Regions from separate parts of the Thermoanaerobacterium sp. PSU-2 genome, predicted to be linked through region 1. Evidence: a T-box and tRNA genes for the amino acid it is inferred to sense, from the RefSeq annotation. Region 1 holds a T-box; the other holds one or more tRNA genes.
What was found. The T-box of region 1 lies ahead of leuS (leucine--tRNA ligase). A T-box ahead of a tRNA ligase gene usually reads a tRNA of that ligase, here a tRNA-Leu.

Region 1 (8,171 bases):
ATTTGCACCACACCTTTATACAGTTTTCCAAATCAAAAATAAAATTGAAGATATCGCAAAAGATGCCGGTATTGTGATAAACCAAGATGCAAACATGCCTCTTGCAAACTGCCACCTTACAGCAGTAGGTCTTTCTCTTGCACCAACTCCAAGTACAGAAGAATTGATTATCTGCGTTCCACTTGTAGGCAGTCCAAATACTGCAGCAGCTATAACTATGAATAGGGACGATATCTGCGCATTAAAAGAGTGAAACGGCTTAACCCTGTATATTCTGGTTCCAACGCTTTTAATCATTCTAAGACCGCCAAAAAGAAGTCCAAAGGATATCATAAAAGCCGATAAAACCTTAATCATGTTATGAAATTCACTGCTTCTTGAGAGACTACTTCCTATAGTCAATATATATATAAGACCCATTCCTTTTTGGGCATCATTAGCGCCTTGGCCGGCATTTAAGATAAAGAGAGTCAAATATTGAAGCTTTTTAAAACAGTATTGACTTTTACTCCAGCACTTCTCAAAATACGGCTTGTGGAATACATCACCAAATACCCTATCAAAAATCCAAAAACAGGAGATAAAAAAAGTGGAATTACGACTTTTAGCAATATTCCGTAGATGTTAATAGAATCAATCCCATATTTAATTATGAAAGGCCCTATCATGCCTCCAACTAATGCGTGTGAAGAGCTGGAAGGCATACCTATATACCACGTGATAAGATTCCAAACAACAGCACCAAGCAAGCCTGTAAATATCATGATATAAAGATCATTGCCAGCAATTGTAATGTATTTAAGCTTAAGCACGTCTTTGCTTATGGTGGATGCGACTGTAGTGCTTAATGTAGCTGTCCCAATAAATTGAGCTAAAGACGCTGTTATGAAGGCACTTCTTATGCCGATAGATCTTGACGAAATAATCGTAGCTATGAGATTTCCTTCGTCGTGAAACCCTGTAATAAAGATGTATAATAAAATAAAAGCTATTAAAGAATAGTGCAAATCCATTTTGACACCTCAATATATTTCTTGTGGTACATTATATTATGTGCAAATGACTCAAAACGTTAATGTACCACAACCATAAATATTATTCCATAGAAGCTCTTATGCTAAACACTGCTTTTAGCTGATCACCAGGCTTTAAAATTTTGACATCTTCCCTTGTATTCATGGAGTCAGGCTTAGCCATCCAAGGCTCAACACATATAAATTCTTTATCGTGTAATGCCCATACAACTACGTATTTAAAAACTTCATCGTATTCAAGAATAATTTTCATACTTCTTTTTTTATCTAATATAGAACACTTATTTGATTTAGGCTCAAAAATAAGATTTACCTCCGTCTTTTTAAAGTCAATCTCTCCATCGAAAGCAATCTGCTTTTTATCTATTGCATCATAGCATACATCTGAATCAACTGATATTAAGGCATCGCCCTTATTTTCAATATAAAAATATGGGTGAAATCCAGAGTAAAATATCATATTTTTCTCTGACTTATTTACATATTGTTGTTCTATTGTCAGCATTCCGCTCTTGAGAATATATTTAAAAATAAGTTCAAAATCAAAAGGGTATATTTTCCTTGTCTCGCTACTGCTTGTAAACTTTAATGTTATCGACGCAGAATCATTAGCATTTGTCTCAACTACATCCCATTTATAAAGCCTTGCAATACCATGCTGTTTCATGTTGTACTCTCTGCCATCTATCGTATATTTCTCATCTTTTAGGTACCCACAGATTGGAAAAAGTATCGGTATTCCTCCTCTTAAATTTTTCGTCGCATCGTACAGTGTTTCTTTGTCAAGGTATAAAATCTCTTTTCCATTATATACAAATTTCGTTATAACTCCTCCCCGCTCTGGCACAACTTCAAAAAAGGAATTATTTTTCAAATCATAAAGCTTGTATGTTTCAAATTTGTCCATATATTTTTCCACTTTATACATTTTCAGCACCTCTTTTATTATTTTGTCTAAAACCTATTATACTATAATACCCATAAACTTTTCTAATTTTTTCAATACATATATTAAATATAAAAGTTAAAAATAATTTTGAAAAAATACTTTTTAGGAGTGTGATAGAGATGGCTGAGGGAAAAGGGCGTTATAAAAATCCTCCAAAGCCGGATGATCGTTCTGATAATGTCGGAAAATTGCAGGATATGATTCACGACACGATAGAAAATTACAGAGAAGCTGAAGATTATTTGAAATTACACGCTGAAGAACTTTCTCCAGAAGAAATCGCAAGAATCAAAGAGAAAAATCGCCATAGACTTGAAAGCATCCATGGCATGAGAGATGAAATCGTAGACGAAGTAGAAGCCGGAAACGGAGTAGACAAAAAAGATTAAAAATAGGCAGTTTCTCACTGCCTATTTTTTAAGTTTACCTTAGTTTTTGTACTTGCATGCAAGTATAAACCCAATTCATCATAATAATCTCTGAATACTACCATCTAAATGTCATATCATATAAATGCATTTGCAATGTCATAATTATAAATTGTCCTAATATTTATTATGTGTTATAATAATTGTAAGATTTTGAAAGGATGGTAATCTGTTTGATGATAGAATATTTTAACAAAATACTTTATCTTTTAAAATTAGCCTGCCGAGAAGTATATGGTGATAATTTAATTAGTCTTGTAATTTTCGGGTCTGTTGCAAGAGGCACGCCAAGCCCTGAATCTGATATAGATATATTAATTGTCGCTGAAAATATTCCCGATGGAAGAATAAAGCGCGTACAACAATTTAATAAAGTTGAATCATTATTAGAAAATTACATCGAAAAGCTTAGAAACTTAAAAATATACACGGAATTATCTCCAATTATTAAAACACCTTCTGAAGTAAAAATAGGCAGCTTGCTTTTTCTTGATATGATAAATGATGCAAAAATATTATATGATAAAAATGATTTCTTCTCAAAGTATTTGACTGAACTTTCTTCTAATCTTAAAAAAATGGGTGCATATAAAGTAGGAAACAACGAAAAATGGCACTGGGTAATAAAACCGGATTACAAAAATGATGAGGTGTTTCATATATGAATAATATTACACTTGCCGAAAGCTACTTGCAAAAAGCTAAAACACGCATTAAGATGATTGAATTTCTTATGAATGAAGAAGATTATTCAGATGTGATTAGAGAAGCGCAAGAAGCTGTAGAACTTGCTTTAAAAGGCATGTTAAGAAAGATTGGAGTTGAACCGCCAAAACAGCATGATGTAGGATACTTATTAATTGAATATAAAGATAAGTTCTCTGATGAAGTAAAAGAAGCAGTAGATAAACTTGCTTCAATATCTAAGTGGCTCAGAAAAGAAAGAGAATTTTCCTTTTATGGCGATATCGATTTTATTCCAACACTTGAATACACAGAAGAAGACGCAAAGAAAGCTATAAACGATTCAAAGTTAGTAGTCAATATAGCAGAAAAAGCTATTTCAAGTCAATAGATAAGAAATTATGATTTATAATAATTTGTTATTTTGTTAACGTATGACAACAATATTGCAAAAGGCAAGAATTACTTTCTTGCCTTTTGTCATTTTACAACTATATTCACAAGACTACCTTTTACAACTACGACTTTAACTATTTCTTTGCCGTCAATGTATTGTTTTATGCTTTCTGCTGAAAGCGCAGCATCTTGAATTTCCTTCTCACTCGCGTCTGGAGAAACTTCGAGACGTCCTCTTACCTTACCGTTGACTTGTATTGCTATCTCAACAACATCTTTTACTAAAGCTTTATCATCGTACTCTGGCCATTTTTGATTAAAAACAGAATATGTGTATCCCAATCTGTCCCACATCTCTTCTGCAAAATGCGGTGCAAACGGCGCCAGAAGTCTTACAAGATCTGCAATAGTTTCCTCGTACAATTTTGTGTTTTTAATTTCCACGTCAGCATCGTATTTATAAAGAGCATTTACAAGCTCCATTATCCTTGCTATGGCAGTATTAAACTGAAACTTTTCAGCATCTTCTGTGACGCTCTTTATGGTATAATTTCTCACATAGTTAAGTTCTTTCTCATCTTTTGAAATCTCATCTTTGCCTTCTTTGCACTTGTCCTCTATGAATTTGTCTACAAGCCTTTCAATTCTCTGTATGAAGCGGGACATAGCTTTAATGCCGTCATCATTCCACGGGCCACCTTCAGTAAAGGCAAATCCAAACATCAAGTACATCCTAAATACGTCTGAACCGTATTCATTGATGTACTCATCAGGTGATATTGTATTGCCTCTTGATTTGCTCATCTTGTTTCCATCAGGCCCTAAAATTATGCCTTGATGTATGAGAGATTTAAAAGGTTCGTCGAAATCAAGATATCCTAAGTCTCTCAATGCCTTAGTGACAAATCTGGCATATAAAAGGTGCATGCATGCGTGCTCAGCACCGCCTATATATTTGTCAACTGGTAGCATCTTATCAATAAGCTCTTTGTTGAAAGGCTCTTTGTCGTTTTTGTTGTCAGGATACCTTAAGAAGTACCACGATGAATCGACGAATGTATCAAGTGTATCAGGATCTCTTAATGCTTTGCCACCGCATTTAGGGCATGTAGTATTCATAAACTCCTCAGATTTTTTAAGGGGTGATTCCCCATCCGGTGAAAACTCCACATTGTAAGGTAGTAACACCGGCAGATCTTCTTCAGGCACGGGCACCAGTCCGCATTTCTCACAGTGTATTATTGGTATAGGTGCACCCCAATACCTTTGCCTTGATACAAGCCAATCCCTAAGCCTGTAGTTTACCTTAAGTGCTCCTTTGCCTTCTTTCTCAAGCATCTTCACTATTTCTATCCTTGCATCTTCTGATTTACTTCCTGTAAAATCACCGCTGTCTACAAGAATACCGTATTCAACAAATGGCAGTGAGTCGTCTACGCCATCATTTCCCTTGATGACTCTCTTTATTGGCAAGTCGTACTTCTTAGCAAATGCATAATCTCTCTCGTCATGGGCAGGTACTGCCATGACACAGCCTGTCCCATATGTAGCAAGAACGTAATCGGATATCCATATAGGCACTTTCTCACCTGTAATAGGGTGAATAGCGTACGCTCCTGTAAATACGCCTGTCTTCTCTTTTTCCGTTGAAAGCCTCTCTATCTCGCTTTGCTTTCTGGCGTATTCTTTATAATCTTCTACATTTCTTCTATGCTCATCTGTCGTTATGAGATCTACTATCTCATTTTCTGGAGCTAAAACTACGTATGTAACACCGTATAGCGTGTCAGCCCTTGTCGTAAAAACTTTAAACGATATGTCTTTGCCATCGACTTTAAACTCTATCTCAGCACCATCAGATTTTCCTATCCAGTTTCTCTGCATCATCTTCGTCTTCTCAGGCCAATCCAGCTCATCAAGCTTATCTAAAAGTTCTTCTGCATAATCAGTTATTTTCAAAAACCATTGTGTCAAATCTTTTTTAGTAACTTCAGAGCCACATCTTTCACAAGTGCCTTCTACAACTTGCTCATTTGCGAGGACTGTCTTGCAGCTTGGACACCAATTGACAGGAGCTTTTTTCCTATAAGCCAAACCTTTCTTGTACAATTGTAAGAATACCCATTGTGTCCACTTGTAGTAATCAGGCAAACATGTTATAACCTCATAATCCCAATCAAATGTGGCACCCATCTCTCTTAACTGTCTTTCCATTGTCTTTATGTTTTGAAGGGTAGAATCCTGTGGATGTATGCCTGTCTTTATGGCATAGTTTTCTGCCGGCAATCCAAACGCATCAAAACCCATTGGATGAAAAACTTCATAGCCCTGCATCCTTTTCATCCTTGCCCATGAATCAGCAGGCCCGTAGTTATACCAATGCCCTGCATGTAGTTTAGCACCTGACGGATACGAAAACATCTCAAGACAGTACAGCTTTTTATCAATGTTTTCCGGGTTAAACTTGTATAGTTTTGTATCTTCCCACTTCTTTTGCCATTTTTTATCAATATCCCTTGAATAAGCCATCTTCTCACTCCTATTAATATTTTTTTGCATAAAAAAGGCTTCACATCACAAAGAGACGAAAGCTACGCTTCCGTGGTACCACTCTTTTTGACGCAAGCCCACTTGTTTCATATAACGGTACAACCGTGCATACTTTTAATATGCATGCTCAATGGCGAGTTCAGCTAATACAATGCCTTTTCCCACCGTCACAAGGCTCTCTGAAAAAGTTTTAGCCTACTACTCCACATCATTGCATTATCAATATATATTTATCAATATTTTATTACAAATGCTCTTAAAATGCAATATGATAAATCACCATTGGCGACCTGGATCGTCTGCCATAGAATTAACTGTTGCCGCAGGATACAGCACATTTACATGGTCAACAAGATTTGTCGTATCTGATATGGCAAATTCAAGCTTGTAGTCAGAATTCATCGTATATCCTAAAACAGTTTGGCTTGTAGTGCCGCTTATAGTGGCTTTATATGGGGCTTTTCCCAATACATTTTCAATATCGCTTCTTGAAATGGCTTGTAATCTAGGATCAAATGACCTTGTCTCAAAAACCTGCATTCCTTTATTAAATCCAAATACAAGATCTTTCTTGGTAAAAGTCGTATAAGTTCCCTTTGCAGATGAAATATACTCTTGCTTGTCAGGATTTCCGTACACCTTTTCTATATCATCTATAGTAGTTTTACCTGTGACAAAATCGCAGTTTATTACTTTACCTTCTTTAGCAAGGCTTACTATCTGATTTATCAAATCAACGTTGCGATTGTCTACAACAGGATTCTGATCTTGTTTATCACTATTGCCATTATTATTATCATTGCTGCTCTTATTTTCATCTTTTGCATTATTATCAGAAGTTGAATTCTTATTTGTTGCGGTTTTTTGGCTTTGCGATTGTTGGTTTCCTCTTTGTGCTGTATTAGAATTATTGTAAAGCAGGTATCCAGCAAAAATCGATACAGCAACAACAAGTGCTATCAATAAGATGTATTTTTTCATAATCAATCCTCCAATTTTTTATTTATTCCCCCACACAAATGATAACCTTATGCAGTACCTTTCGTCAATGGCTTTAAGGGAGATTTAATACATAATTAATGTTTTTAATACTTTATTGATAATTGCTTAACAACATTACACTATAGTGTTAAAATATAGTTAAATAGATTGATGTTGGAGGTGATATTATGGTAAATGGCACATCACCCAAAAAATTTGACGCAAAATTTATAACAAGAACAGCTATTTTACTGGCATTAATTATAATCGTACAATTCATCAAGATGCCACAGCTTGTAACAGGCTCAATCGTAAATGCGATGCTTATTGTATCGGCTTACTTTGTAAGTGTCTGGTCTGGCATCACAATAGGGCTTTTGACGCCAATCATCGCTTTTTTAGTAGGACTTATGGGATTTCCAATGCTTATACCGTTTATAATGATTGGAAATGCACTGTACGTAGTGCTTTTCTCGGCTATTAAAAACAACATCATAGGCATGATAACAGGTGCAGTTGTAAAGTTTTTATGGCTGGCAGCTTCCGTAAAGTACATCCTCATAATGTTTGGCGTAAAAGTACCGCAAAAAATTGCAGCAGCCTTTACATTCCCGCAGTTAGCTACTGCTATAATCGGTGGAATACTATCCATCTTTTTAATATTCATACTGACAGGTTATTTCAATAAATCAAAGGAGTAGGTACATACCTACTCCTACTCAATTGCTTCAACATTTTTTAAATCGGTCATCTTATTTGAAACCCTTAAGACATATTCTATCAAAAAGCTTTCTTCATATCTTAAAAGCTTTGAATCAACGTTTTCTATAGTATCTGTAAACCAATGATAATTTTTTATAGATCCGTCTTCATCCATAGATAAAAACGCTATAGCGTCGAATCCACTTGCTAAGACAGGCAGTGCATCTGTGGGCAAAAGCAAGTTTTTCCTTCTCTGAACCGTATTTTTTGGATACTCTTTTGCCATAAGATCTGCAACATCTAAAAGCATTTTACCTGCTTTCCTGTATATTAACATACCTTCTCCTTCAAGGTATGTCAACTTTCCTGCCCCAAGATTATCCAGTATTACAAACTGCGTATCACCACTTAACAACTTTCTATATTTTTTCAGGAAATATTTCATTC
Region 2 (8,171 bases), on a different contig from region 1:
GATCTATCAGAAGAAATTTTGAAGTAGAATGAAATACATCTTTCATGCTTTTAGAGTTCAGTCTAACAGTATGCTTAAAAAATATTTTTTATCTTCTCTGATATTTGTTTGATAACAGCAATTGATAGAAGCAAATTATTGCCTCTATAAAAATAAAAGCACTCCTGCAAAATAAGCAGAGGTGCGCTATAAATTCAGATTTTTTTCTTGAGCAAATCGAAAATAAAAAATCCACACTGCTTTCATAATCCTATAAATTCCTTGCTAATTCTTCTAAAAGTTGAGAAGTGGCGCTTAATTCTTCTATGGATGAACTAATTTCTTCAAAAGCAGTAGCTTGTGTCTCAAAAAATGAACTTGATGCATTTATTTTGTCAGAAATACTTTTAATAGATTCCTGTATTTTTTCCAATATTGAGTCTATTCTACTTATTGATTCACTGCTGCTATTAGATAGCTTTCGTATCTCTTCAGCAACTACAGTAAAGCCCTTACCTTTTTCACCAGCTCTTGCGGCCTCAATGGCTGCGTTCAATCCCAATAAATTAGTTTGTTTAGAAATATTCTGAACAAATTTTAAAATATCATCAGTGCCCTTTGTATTTTCAATAGCTTTATTTACTTCTTCCAATATCTTAGTATTAGAATTAACCACAATTTCGACTCCAGAGGAAACCTCTTGAATGGCCGAAGATATTTGCTCAAGCGATGATGCAAGATTTTCGGATAGTGATAATACTTTGTGTCTTTTTTCTAAACTTTTCCCCATAAGTAAAACCCCAATTACAGTATCATCGTAGTCTTTTATAGGGATAGCATATGACTTAAACGGCACTCCATACACTTCTTTCGGTACATCTTTTATAATGTAGTTTCCAGTTCTAATGGCTTCAAAAGCTGCACCACCTTCTGGAATTGCATCACCTACTTTTGCATTAATAGGAAGCTCATCACAATTTTTTATCTCCAAATATTTTTCTCTATCTACAATGGCAAAAGATACACTGTCCTCAAAAAGTAATGGTAAAAAAGTTGTTAACTTATTAAAAAACTCAAGCATTTCATCTTTAGATACAGTTATCAATTTTAGTCCTCCTTAATTCGTTAATTTTTTAACTTCTCATAAAGCGCTATAATAAATTATATAGAATTAACGACTTTTGTCAAATTTAGCTAATATTTTTCGATCCCTCATAGGTAAGCTAAAAACATTTATTCACATCTTTTGTAAAATTGTAAAATTACTTTCTTTTTATGTAAATTAGGCCAATATCAATCAATCATTCTTGATAATTTTAAACATCCCACCTTCCTATAAACCTTAAAAGTAATTTCTAAAATGTCTCGATATCCTGTGCTTTTTGCCTTATCCAATGCAAACGACAAATTTAACTTTATATAAATATATTCTGCATAATTCCTCTAATTCCTTCTTTGTAAATTAAATAAAAAAACAATTGATTACTATTAGTCACTTTCATCATCAAATATGTCAAAATTTTATTGTAATCTACACCGAATAATATGGCATAAAGGTATTGACTAATAGTCTTTTATGTAATATAATTAATGATGTCGCTGGTTGATGTGATTGCCGGAGTGGCGGAACTGGCAGACGCACAGGACTTAAAATCCTGCGGGCCTTTAAAGCCCGTACCGGTTCGATTCCGGTCTCCGGCACCAATTGAATAGTACATCGCGGGGTGGAGCAGTTGGCAGCTCGTCGGGCTCATAACCCGGAGGTCGCAGGTTCAAGTCCTGCCCCCGCAACCAAACATGGCGGCGTAGCTCAGTTGGCTAGAGCATGCGGTTCATACCCGCAGTGTCGGTGGTTCGACTCCACTCGCCGCTACTTCCAAAGAACGGAAATCATCACCTATCCCGAAATAGAATTCACATTTTATTTCAGTTGGATAAACGGTGATTTTTTTATATATTTTTTCAGCACTTCCTTTATTTTTTTGGATCGCTTAAAGAATTAATTACCTCTCTATCTGCATTGAATATTTTCATGATTATTTCAGGAGTAATAAAACTTGTTTCTTTCTTCCTTTCTATTTCGGAAAGACTATAGAGAATTTCGTTTTTCTTTTCTTCAAGCTCTCTCATTTTTTCTTTCATGATTGGTTGGTACATGCCTTCGGCAATAGCATCAACAATGTTTTTTATTTGTGACTCTATTTTATTATAATTCTTCTTTAATGCTGTTATTTTTTCAAGTTTTTCTTTATTAAGCTTTTGATTTTCTTCGTTTAAAAGTTTTGCTAATATTGGTGCTACTTCTGGATCAAATATCTTCTTATTTAATTCTTCTACAATAAAAACTTCTAATCTGTCTTTGTTTATATCTTTATTTGTACATTGCTTTGTTCTATCTTTTTTATTACACCTATATATAACATATTTTCCACGGCTTAAGCATCCAACCATTTTAGAACCGCATATACCGCTTGGCAAAACGGTCCAACTTATGTACTATCACCGCTTCAAATATACCTATTTCACTGTCTTTAATCATTTGAAGAAATTGTGGTCTATCGTCGGTTGTTGCTGATTTAGCTTCATCAGCATAGATCTTTACAATTTCAATATTATTTTTTTCTGCATATTCTTTAATTGCTCTTAATTGAGCATCGATACTTTCTTCTCTTTGATTATCTGAACTAAATCTGCAATATGCCGCTGCTTTCATTGAAAACCTCCTTTCAAAAAGTATTTTAGTTGTAAATCACATTATATAATAATTTTATAAAATTAGCTATAGATAAAAGACATCACAATAGTGTAACATAGCAAAAATGCAAAAGTATTCAGCAAAGCATTAGGACATAATACAAAAAAAGGTATCGATTCTTTATCGATACCATGAAATTTTCGAAAACCAATTTATCCTAATTCATCAATTTTTTTATCTCATCTTTTGATAATTCTGTAATTTCTGCTATTCTGTCGATGTCCATACCTTCTTTTAACAACTTCTTTGCTATTTTTATGCTTCTTTCTTTTTCGCCTTTTTCAATTCCTTTTTCTATGCCTTTTTCTATTATCATTTTGTACGTTTCAGACTCTTCAATCCTAAACATCCTTATCACCTCCGAAAAAACTTTCTCGATAACTTCTCTTTTATAAACTATACCTGATAATATCTCTGCCTTAAACGTTATGTCTTTCTTTTTGTTTATGTCTAATGGAATGTCTTTTATAGCCTCAACACATCTTTCCAGATATTTTTCTCCTTCTTCTTTCCTTCTATTTTGATCCATCAATGGTAGAAGCGAATACAAATCATAATAGTCTGTTCCTACAACATCAGTATATTTTATGTCATTATCTCCAAGTAATATCATAACATCCTACAAGGCATTTTTTATCATATGATCGAATCTCTATATTGCAAAAAAATACAACTTTCACCACCAACACCTATTAACACCATTCATATATAATTTTTATTTTTCTTAGCGTCAAATGTACAATTATCAATACTCTAAAATCATATCTCTTTTAGTATTATTTGCTGTAACGAAATAAATGTTGGCCACACCGTTCCTGGAGGTAATGTATATTGTACTAAATTAGGTCCTATATTTTTTACATTGACTACATATTTTTTTAGGTCCACTAATAATACAGGATTATGTAATTTATCATCATATAATTTTTTACACTTTATCCCTTTGCTTTTATAATGTTTAATTAATGCATCAAGTAGATCGTCCATATTATAATATACATCATCTAGTTCCAATATAATTTTGTTTTTATTAAGCATTTTATTACTCACTCCTTTCAAATAATTATAAACTTGTGTATATCTTAGAAGCCAATTTTAGCTATTTTTAGGATATGCTTTTTTTCTTTTCATTCTAAAAAATCTTCGTAAAAATAGTAGTTAACTAAATCATATTCTCATATATACGCTTTCTGTTTTAAAAGAACTAACCTAAGTTCTTTAATATCAACATCACACACTTTCTTCCCATTTTTAACAGCCACATACGCTGCAGTTCCAGCAGCTTGACCAGTTGCCATAGCAATTGGAGAAACTCTTATTGCTGCATTTGCCTCATGTGTTGATGATATGCATCTACCTGATACTAAAAGATTATTTACCTTTTTACTGTAAAGACTTCTAAATGGTATTTCATACGTATTATCTTTTTCCAAACTCATATATGTCGTTTTGTCACCATCCGGTGAATGTATATCAATGGGATATCCACCAATTGCTATACAATCATCAAAATGTTTGCTAGTTATTAGATCTTCTGCTGTTAGTACATATTCACCAATAATTTTTCTCGTTTCTCTAACTCCAATTTGTGGTCCAGTCGAAATAAGATATGCTTTTTGAAATCCAGGTATATGCTTTTTCATGAAATTATAAACTTCAAAAGCCTGCTCTCGTCCATACATCTCACCCTTTGTAAGATCGTTTATATCTGCACCATTTAGCTTTTGTACCCTTGTCATATTAACTATAACCTCACCTGGTATATCAGTTTCAAAAAATAAAACCATATCTCTTTCAAAGTTTATTTCCCCATTAATACGAGCTTCTCTTAATATTGAATAAAATCCGTTCACCATAAGTCTTTTAGATGTTTTTATCTTTTCTATATCTACCATTGTAAATTCTTTTGGATTTTCTTCCATGTATTTTTTAACATCTGCAATATTCACATTACCTATTCTTACATTCATAGTCATAGGTTGCGTTAAATTGTCCCCTGGTCTACCAAGTATATAATCTATTCCGCACTTTACTGCAAGATCCGCATCTCCTGTTGCATCAATAAATACATTGGCTTCCACCTTTTCAATACCAGATTTATTTGCAATATGAATTGCTTTTATATAAGCTCCGTCTAACTCAACATTTGTTAAAAAGCTATGATATAAAATTTCAGCACCACTTTCAATAACCATCTTTTGAAGTACATATTTCATTATTTCTGCATTAAATGGTGTCACAGTACTTACAAATCCAGTTGTATCAAGTACATGTCCTGGACTTCCACCATACTTTATGAGATTGTCTACAACTTCCTGTGGTATGCCATTAATAACCTGTTTTGTGCCGGCGTGGAATGTCATCATTGGTCCAACTCCCATATTTGTCAGAGCCCCACCAAGAAAACCATACTGCTCAATTAATAATGTTTTAATACCATTCCTTGCAGTAGCAATTGCAGCAATCGTTCCAGACACTCCTCCGCCTATCACAACAACATCATATTTTCTCATAATATTCACCTACCATATATCGTAAAACTCTTTTACAAAAGCATGTGCCGCAATTTCATTCAATGAATTTAACTGTTTCTTTACATTAATAAATCCGAATTTAAGATTGACTTTCTCAATGTTAGACGTAAGCCCTATATAATAATACTCAAGATAATGGTAATATTCATGGCATAGAAATAAATTGATAAGTCTGTCTCCTGCTTTCCAAAAAGAATACTTTTCTGGAATTGACGGAATAAATTCTTTTTCTATATTTTTCATATATATAGTTATCTTCTTTTCATTGACAATAATCTGGCTAAATATCATATAGCCGGGTGTGTAGTGTACATTGTTAATTTCGAAATTTATTCCTTCTTTTTTTAATAATGCATTTATATCTTGATTCTTGTACTTTTTAGCTTCACTAGCACCTCGATTCCATGCAATATTAGTTATGTCAGACAAATCAATGTTTTTTATTCTGTCATAATATAAATTATTTTTAAGTTCTTGATTTATTAATTCCTCTTTATTTAAAAATATGGATGGTATCATTTTTTCACCTTTTACAAATAATAATTGCTATTTCTTCATCTTCTCTGTGACCGTTTAACTCAATTTTTGCCAATGACATTATCTGATTTTTATCTACCATTCCTGATAGATCAACTAATCTATTTGATAATACTATAAAACAGTCTGGTATTTCTGCTCCTCCATCACCGTAAAATATATTTTCATCAAGAACCTTGTTTAAATTTTCATCAAATTGTGAAATAGTTGTTCTGAATATTTTACCATTATTTTTGCTAAGTTTTATTACTCCTTCTGAATCTACCACTCTTATAAATTCAATTGTTTTTGTAATAAGACCAAATAAGCTTTTTTGCTTTTTTAAACCCATTATTACATACATTTCTCCTACTTTTAACATTATCTTTGTGTCTTTCTCATTAATATTCATTGAATCTGCGGCTATTTTGATTATTTCCTTTTCATTTAGTTCTTTCTTCATCATGTCCTTTGATCTTAGTTCTGTAGCACCCGTTGCTATCGCTCTTAATATATTTCTTTGTGAATCTACTTCGATAAATACTTCTACGGTGTTTTCTAAGGCACCGGCTTTTATAACTGCTTCTTTTGCTTCACTTCTTATAGATATTATGTCATTTTCAGTTGGATTTTGAACTGTCCTTTCAATTACTTCTCTTACCATTGCAAGTGCCACACCTATTGTTGATATTACTTGCGCATTTTTGGCAATCCTGTATTTCATATTCATCATTTCAGCAAGATATAGTACAATTGTTGCACTTCCTCCACCACCACCAACCAGAACTGTTGTACTCTTATCGAGTTTATAATCTTCAATAAGTTTTTCAACTACCTCCAAATCTTTCTTGCATGCTTTTTTTAAAATTTCATTTGCAACTTCTTCTACTGTAATTCCAAGTTTATGTGCAATTGGCTCGAATGCTTTTCTGGCCGATTTACTATTTCCATATGCATAATCATTTTGATTTACATATCCTAATATATTTGCCGCACATGAAACTGTAACTGCAAACATTTTTCCATTTTTACTTTTAATGGCTACATAATTATCTGGATCACTCTCTTTAGGTTTAATATAGACTATTTCCGGTTCTATTATTTCATCAGGATCGGCATACACTGAATACGGAAGACCAGCTATATGTGCACTTCTTGGTCCTACATCCTCTATACCTTTTTCTCCTAATCTTACCATGCTTCCACCAGCTATTCCGACAGTCCTTACATCAAGTGAATTAAGATATGTCTTATGACCACCTATCTCTGCATAATTCACCATTACCTTTCCATTCCTAATAACTGATATATCTGTAGATGTCCCTCCTACTTCAAGAAATATGCCATCGGAAATTTTTTCATACATCAAAGCACCAGCAACACCTGCTGCTGGACCAGACAGCATTGTCAATATAGGCCTTTTTCTCACTTCAGCCACATCCATAACGCCACCATCACAGCGCATAATCATCAAAGGAGCTTTTATTCCAGATTTCTTGACACTTTCTTCAGTCATATTGGCAGTGTCAATCATTTTAGGCAAGATAGATCCATTTATTGCTGCCGTTCTGGTTCTAATTTTTAATCCATATAGCTTTGTAATTTCATGTGTTGCTGTAGCTGGTAACCCTTGGTTTTCTGATATTTCCATTACCTTATTTTCACGTTCAGGATTGTCCACCGAAAATGCCTCTGCTGCTACAATTGCTCCAACATTCTCATGCTTCAACTCTAATATGGAATTTTCTATACTTCTATCAAAATCATCATTTATCTCAATATATTTATTAAATGTCCTCAAAAATTTACCTGGCGCAAGTTCTATATCACCAATATTCGTATCACTTTTTGATTTTATTCCCTCTAGACCTTTGCCAATAGTAACTATTCCAACAGGAACAACATCTCCTTCAAGTAGTGCATTTGTGGCTTGTGTTGTTCCATGAGCAATAAAAAGCACATCTTCCGGTTTAATATTATTATCATTCATTAATTTTTTTAATACCTCTATTATACCTTTTGCAACACCTTCCTTAGCTGCATGGGTCGTTGGGAGTTTTACAGTCCCTATGATTTCGTAAGTATCATTATTTATTGCAACTGCATCTGTAAATGTTCCTCCAACATCTATACCAATTCTTACTTTCAAAGATATCTCCTCCTAAATTTATTGCATAGGGTTAAGCTTTTAGCTTAACCCTATATTAACTAATCCTATTATTAGAAAAACATTATTGAAGCTGTTATAATACCTGCAATAGCTAACGTCCAAATATAAGGTAATAATTTTATAAGTAATTTATTTACATCTACGCCTGCGTAATTGCTTAACCAAACATTTTGCGTATTCGTAGGATCTCCAATTGCTTGTATTCTTTCTGTAGATA

Region 2: it encodes a tRNA-Leu, which carries the amino acid that the T-box ahead of leuS (leucine--tRNA ligase) is inferred to sense. The anticodon was not compared.

What each region holds. Positions count from the first base shown of each region.
Region 1 is NZ_MSQD01000001.1:350,169-358,339, forward strand. Features, by position in the region: gene BVF91_RS01880 (DUF47 domain-containing protein) at 1-2, opposite strand, end outside; gene BVF91_RS13445 (inorganic phosphate transporter) at 16-474, opposite strand; gene BVF91_RS13450 (inorganic phosphate transporter) at 471-1,013, opposite strand; gene BVF91_RS01890 (aldose epimerase family protein) at 1,096-1,962, opposite strand; gene tlp (small acid-soluble spore protein Tlp) at 2,103-2,372, shown strand; gene BVF91_RS01900 (nucleotidyltransferase domain-containing protein) at 2,588-3,076, shown strand; gene BVF91_RS01905 (HEPN domain-containing protein) at 3,073-3,486, shown strand; gene leuS (leucine--tRNA ligase) at 3,576-6,020, opposite strand; T-box leader at 6,069-6,262, opposite strand; gene BVF91_RS01915 (YjgB family protein) at 6,318-7,022, opposite strand; gene BVF91_RS01920 (ECF transporter S component) at 7,211-7,723, shown strand; gene BVF91_RS01925 (M28 family metallopeptidase) at 7,738-8,171, opposite strand, start outside.
Region 2 is NZ_MSQD01000007.1:94,526-102,696, forward strand. Features, by position in the region: gene BVF91_RS13570 (methyl-accepting chemotaxis protein) at 251-1,060, opposite strand; tRNA gene BVF91_RS07315 (tRNA-Leu) at 1,594-1,683, shown strand; tRNA gene BVF91_RS07320 (tRNA-Met) at 1,698-1,773, shown strand; tRNA gene BVF91_RS07325 (tRNA-Met) at 1,779-1,852, shown strand; partial or broken gene BVF91_RS13655 (recombinase family protein) at 1,812-2,692, opposite strand; partial or broken gene BVF91_RS07335 (Rpn/YhgA-type helix-turn-helix domain-containing protein) at 2,892-3,329, opposite strand; gene BVF91_RS07340 (hypothetical protein) at 3,494-3,772, opposite strand; gene BVF91_RS07345 (FAD-dependent oxidoreductase) at 3,910-5,247, opposite strand; gene BVF91_RS07350 (hypothetical protein) at 5,257-5,787, opposite strand; gene BVF91_RS07355 (hydantoinase/oxoprolinase family protein) at 5,792-7,933, opposite strand; gene BVF91_RS07360 (C4-dicarboxylate ABC transporter) at 8,005-8,171, opposite strand, start outside.